Panacibacter microcysteis: one gene and its partner. The protein of the gene in region 2 interacts with the protein of the main gene of each other region in a pairwise test. Links are inferred from orthologs where the notes say so. Each region holds a gene or a part of one and is shown on either strand. Other genes may lie near its edges.

The links. Proteins that work in one complex are often made in the same cells at the same time.
Region 1: the proteins of I5907_RS14630 (region 2) and I5907_RS10400 interact in binary tests that used the Escherichia coli proteins (3 or more experiments, as listed by UniProt). The link is inferred for Panacibacter microcysteis from one-to-one orthologs.

What each region holds. Positions count from the first base shown.
Region 1 is NZ_JADWYR010000001.1:2,551,947-2,555,240, reverse strand. What follows is about bases 30-3,280. They hold I5907_RS10400 (2-oxoglutarate dehydrogenase E1 component), read right to left. Parts: upstream 2,978-3,280; coding sequence 230-2,977; downstream 30-229. Other genes in these bases: rpsT (30S ribosomal protein S20), read left to right, coding at 3,164-3,280. Outside these bases: I5907_RS10405 (outer membrane beta-barrel protein), read left to right, coding at 1-8; more of rpsT, read left to right, coding at 3,281-3,294. UniProt on the Escherichia coli protein: E1 component of the 2-oxoglutarate dehydrogenase (OGDH) complex which catalyzes the decarboxylation of 2-oxoglutarate, the first step in the conversion of 2-oxoglutarate to succinyl-CoA and CO(2).
Region 2 is NZ_JADWYR010000002.1:642,768-645,704, forward strand. What follows is about bases 5-2,898. They hold I5907_RS14630 (ABC-F family ATP-binding cassette domain-containing protein), read right to left. Parts: upstream 2,480-2,898; coding sequence 530-2,479; downstream 5-529. Other genes in these bases: I5907_RS14625 (LytR/AlgR family response regulator transcription factor), read left to right, coding at 5-278; I5907_RS14635 (ATP-binding cassette domain-containing protein), read left to right, coding at 2,785-2,898. Outside these bases: more of I5907_RS14625, read left to right, coding at 1-4; more of I5907_RS14635, read left to right, coding at 2,899-2,937. UniProt on the Escherichia coli protein: Genetic data indicate it may be involved in ribosome assembly or function.

The DNA.
Region 1 (3,294 bases), on a different replicon or contig from region 2:
AGTTCTAATCTTCGCTTACTGCTGCTTCATGGTCTGCAGATGAAAGAAATGCGACGCAAGGGACGATGCCATGAAAACCTATAGCTGGTACCAAAATAAAAAAGCCCGGATCTTTATGAGCCGGGCTTTTGTAATACTATGAGGCACCTGTTGCGTCGCACTCTTCAACGTTTAGACCTTTATTGGACAAATGTGAAGATCACGTTTTGTTATAACTGCAACTTTGCTGCTATATACTAAATGCTGTTTGAATAATCTCTTCCTGCTCCTGCTTATGTACTTTGGCATAACCTGTAGCTGTGGCGGCACTTGGATTACGGCTTATTACACCATAATTCAGGCTTTTTAAGTTCATTTGAAGAAATGAGGCCGCACCCATATTCAACGGTTCTTCCTGCACCCAAAACCAAACGGCCTTATTGTATTTCTTATATAAATCTTCCAGTTGTTTCAACGGCAGTGGATAAATCTGTTCCAGGCGTACCAGTGCAATATCGCTCCTACCCTCTTTTTGTTTTCTCTCAGCAAGGTCAAAATACAATTTACCGGAGCAGAACAACACTTTCTTTACCTCATTAGCATTTGCAGCTTCGTCGTCTATGACTTCCCTGAAACCACCGGTTGTAAACTCGCTGATATGGCTGTAACTGCCGGGATGCCTCAGGTTTGCCTTTGGCGCAAAATTGATCAGCGGTTTTCTGAAAGGCCATGCCACCTGTCGTCTTAATGCATGGAAAAAGTTTGCCGCCGTAGTAATATTAGTAATAATCATGTTGTTCTCAGCACAAGCCTGCAGGTAGCGTTCCAAACGTGCACTGCTATGTTCCGGGCCCTGCCCTTCGTAGCCATGTGGTAACAACATAACAACGCCATTCATCCTGTTCCATTTCTGTTCGCCTGCGCTTATGAACTGGTCTATCATGGTTTGCGCGCCGTTGCTGAAATCGCCAAACTGCGCCTCCCAAAGTACCAAAGCATGTGGGTTTGCCATAGCATAGCCATATTCAAAACCCAATACACCATACTCGCTCAGTAAGGAGTTATAAATTCTGAACTGACCTTTGGCACCTTCAATCCTGCTTAACCTGCTGTATTCTTTGTCAGTATTTTCATCTCTCAGCACCGCGTGGCGATGAGAGAAAGTTCCTCTCTTAACATCCTGGCCGCTCATGCGCACATCATTGCCGTCAAGCAATACACTTGCATAACCCAACAATTCGCCGGTTGCCCAGTCAACTTTATTTTCGCCCTGGAAAAGCTTTATTTTATCCTGTATAATTTTTTCGACCTTTTTCAATGGTGTGAAATCACCTGGCCATACCATCAATGCATCGAATAGCTTTTTAAAATTTTCTTCGCTTATTGCAGTATTGGGAGATTGTACAAAATCTTCTGAAGTTGCTTTTCTAAGGCTTTTCCACCACAATTCCGGTTGCTGGTAGTTATAAGGAAGCGGGTTTTGCTTTATTTCATCGAGGCGTTCCTGCAGATCTGCCCAGAATTTCTTTTCCATCTCTTTGGCAAGATCTTTTGCATCAGCTTCGCCATTGTCAAGCAGGTAACTGGTGTAAATTTCTCTTGGGTTCTGGTGTTTGTCGATCAATGCATACAAATGTGGCTGCGTAAACTTCGGATCATCGCCTTCATTGTGGCCATGTTTACGATAGCAAACCATATCGATGAAGATATCTGCATTAAACTGCTGGCGGTAACGGGTAGCAATCTCCACGCATTTAACAACGGATTCTGCGTCGTCTCCGTTTACATGCATAACCGGCGCCTGTATGGCACCAGCAAGCGAGGTACAATAATCAGAACTGCGGGCATCATCAAAATCTGTAGTAAAACCAATCTGGTTATTGATTACAAAGTGTATGGTGCCACCGGTATGGTAGCCTTTCAGATCGCTCATCTGCAACACCTCGTAAACTATTCCCTGGCCTGCAATAGAAGCATCTCCGTGTATGAGTATGGGAAGTATTTTATCGAAATCGCTGGCGTACATTACATCTGCCTTTGCTCTTGCAAAACCCACCACAACAGGATCAACCGCTTCGAGGTGCGAAGGATTGGGCATTAGTTTTAAGTGAATTGTTTTATTGCCGGTCGTCGTTACCTCGCTACCATATCCCATGTGGTATTTTACGTCTCCGCTACCCATGGTCTGGTCGAGTTTGGCGGTGCCTTCAAATTCGCTGAAGATCTGCTCATAGGTTTTACCCATAATGTTTGCAAGTACATTCAGTCTTCCGCGGTGGGCCATTCCAATAACCACCTCCTGTACATCGTGGTCTGCGGCAGTGTTGATAATGGCATCAAGTGCTGCAATAGTTGTTTCTCCACCTTCCAGTGAAAATCTTTTCTGACCGATATATTTGGTATGGAGGAATTTTTCAAACATAACGCCCTGGTTCAGTTTTTCAAGGATACGTTTCCTTTTTTCAAGCGGCAATGGATCATTGAATTTTTTCTCCATTTCGTTGTATAACCAGTCTACCCTTTCCTGCTCGCTGATGTATTTGAATTCAACACCTACATGGGTTGCATAGGCTTTTTTGAGGTAGTCGATGATATTTTTAAGGGTAGTTTTTCCCAAACCTACCAACTGGCCGGCATAAAATTCTTTATCAAGATCAGCTTCGGAAAAGCCAAAAAAGCCAAGATTCAGGTTAGCACCGCGATCTTTTCTTTCCCTGATGGGGTTTGTTTTTGCAATGAGGTGCCCCTTGTTCCTGTATCCGAGAATCATCCTGTACACCCGGATTTCCCTCATCCAGTCTACATTTTCAGATGGTGTAGCAGTGGAAGGTGCTGAAGCGCCATTACCATTGACGGCAACACTGCTTACAGCAAAGTCGAAACCTTCGAAAAACTTACGTAGTTCTGGGTCTACACTTTCAGGGTTTTTGGAAAAATCATTGTATAAACTTTCAACAAATGCGGGATGTGAGCTAGTGATATAGGAAAAATCTTTCATCTTCAGTGCTTTTAAAAAGATATGGCGGATGCAAATATCGCTTATTGAGACCATATTGCAATTGCCGTATTAAAATTTGACATTTGCAAAAACGGATTGCCCGGGAGTAAAATTTTAGGATTTCCCAGCAATTTTTTTTCTTTTTTTAATGGATATACATACCTTTGCCGTCCGAAAAAAATAAAAATGGCAAATCATAAAGCTACAAAGAAAGATACACGCCAGGCAGCGAAACGCAGAGACAGAAATCGCTACTACGGTAAAACTACCCGTAACGCTATTCGTGATCTGAAAGAGGTGAAAGAAGAGAAAGCTTA
Region 2 (2,937 bases):
TCAGCAATATTATTCGTTGCGAAGCGGAAGGGCGCTATACACTCTTTTTCATGAGCGATGGCAGAAAGATCGTTTCTGTAAAAAACCTGAAAGAGTATGAAGATTTGCTGCCCGAAGATATCTTTTTCCGTATTCACCATTCCCATCTTATCAACACTAACTTTATAAAACGCTACCACAAACTAAATGCAATTGTGGAAATGGAGGATGGCATTAAGATACCACTTGCTACAAGGCGTAAAAAGGAGTTTTTAATAAATTTTATAGGAGAGGAGTAAAGCAGTTATTACAAATATCCCAGCACTTATTCCTAAAAATGGCGCAGTTATTTCGTCACATCAAATTGATTCGATCCTTCCCCTTAGTTTAGCTACAGATTGATAAATAACAAATAGTAGTTAAGTTTTTTTTAATATCCCATTTCTCCCTAAACCCTACCTTTTACATCTCCCAGGACATAATACTCCGTCGGGTTATGTGAAAAACAGAAGCCGTCCGTGACGGTTTTTTGTTTTTAGGTATACACCATTTATCCTTCCAGCCTTACAATTTTTTCAAACAACTCTTCATATTGTTTTTCCGCTGCCGAAAGCTTTGATAAGACGAGTTTATGCTCGTGTTCTACCTGCTGAAATTTATTTCTGTCAGCATAGATACCAGGATTTCCAAGATCCGCCTCAAGGGTAGTTTTGCTGTTATTTAGCCTGTTAATGTCTTCTTCCAGTTTGCTAAACTGTCGTTGCAGTTTTTGTAATTCTTTTTTTTGATCTCTGTCGGCAACGTTTTCCTGCGTTTTGGCAGGTTGTTCTGCAATTTTTTGTACCGGTTCTTTTACTGTCTCTTCGGCAGGTTTTTGTTTTGCCATACGTTCTTTCCAGTCAACGTATTCCTTGTAAGTACCTTTAAAAACTTTTATCTCATTGTCAATAATCTCCCAAATGGTATTGGCAGTCTTCGAAATAAAAAAGCGGTCATGGCTTACAAGTATAGATGTACCCTCATATTTGTTGAGTGCCTCAGCCAGTAATTCCACACTATGCATATCCAGGTGGTTTGTAGGCTCATCAAGCATCAGAAAATTACCTTTGCCTGCAATTACTTTAGCCAATGCTACCCTTGCCTTTTCTCCTCCGCTCAATACCTTTATCTTTTTATCTACATCATCTCCGCTAAAAAGAAAACAACCCATTAATGCACGCAGTTCCAGTTCTGTTTTACCACTGCCACATTCCTTCATTTCGTCAAGAATGGTGTTGTTAACATTCAATGCCTCCAGCTGATGTTGTGCATAAAAACTTTCATCCACATTGTGGCCCCATATTCTTTCTCCGTCAAATGTTTCAGTACCTGCAATCATTCGCAATAAAGTAGATTTACCTTTTCCGTTCGCGCCAATCAGTGCTATTTTATCACCACGGTTAATTTCTGCTTCGGCACCATCAACAATCGTAAGGGCACCAAATTTTTTAGTCGCATCTTTTAAAGTGGCAATAATTTTACCGGGCTGTTTATCTACTTTAAAGTTTATTCTCAGGTTGGGTCTTTCAATTTCAACCTGCTCTATCCGCTCAAGTTTATCAAGCTTTTTCATAATACTTTGCGCCATGGCGGCTTTACTAGCCTTTGCCCTGAAACGTTCAACCAGCCGCTCGTTCTGGCGTATGTAATCCTGCTGGTTTTCAAAAGCGCGTTGCTGCATTTCAATACGCAAAGCTTTTTCAGTCTCGTAATAATCGTAGTCACCCGTGTAATGATGTAATTCCTGTTGGTAAACCTCCACAATTTTATTAACCATACGGTTCAGGAAAAATTTGTCATGGCTCACAATCACTACGCTGCCCTTATAATGCAACAAATATTTCTCCAGCCACTCAATAGACGGGAGATCAAGGTGGTTCGTAGGTTCATCCAGCAAGAGAACATCGGGTTGTTGCAATATCATTTTAGCAAGCAGTACACGCATGCGCCAACCTCCGCTAAATTCTTTATACGGTCGTTGTAATGCACTGTTCTCAAAACCTAGTCCCTGTAAAACTTCTTCTGTTTTATGATGAATGTTGTACCCATCCAATACATCCATTTCGTGTAACTTGTCTGAATACTCATGCAGCAACGCCTCATCTGCCGCACTATCGCCGGTAAATGAAGGCGACTCCATTTTTTTTACGAGCAGGTCAAGTTCTTTTTCCAGTTGCTTAACCCGCTCAAAAGCGCCCATAGCCACTTCAAGTATCGAATCGTTTGTATCAAAACTCAGCAAATCCTGGTGCAGGTAGCCAATGGTTGTTTCCCTGCCCCGCTCAACGGTGCCTGCACTCGGTAAATATTCCCCTACAATAACTTTCAGTAAAGTTGATTTACCCGTGCCGTTATACCCTATCAGCCCCGTACGGTCACCGGGCATTATATGCCATGTGGCATTCTCAACAATTAATCTCGACCCAAATTCAAACGTTACATTATTCAGACCAACCAACATAATTTCAAAAAATTGAACGGCAAAAGTAAATCATTACAGCACAGTTTGCAAACGATACGCAAAGTACGGCTGGCATTATAAGCCATTACCCGTAAAGAAGCAGGAGTTTTTTTTCATGATTTCGGCTATTGGTTTACATGGCATCGTCCCTTGCGTCGCACACTTCATCTGCAAACCATTATTCAACATCGATGCGGGTGTAGCAGTTGCACTGTCACAAACATGCCAATGACCGGCCCGGTACACTTAATTTTTTTTCTTTTCTTATATCCTATAAATTGCCGCTTCACATCAACCAGGCTTTATTGAAAAAACTGCTTCGCAATATCAGTGTCATTCTTTCCAAAGACGAGAAAAGAAAACTTGGTTACCTGACTGCGCTCAACATCTTTACTGGCATAGCAGATATTTTTTCGATCTTTTTTCTTTTTGTGGTTATCAATTTTTATTCTCCCCAA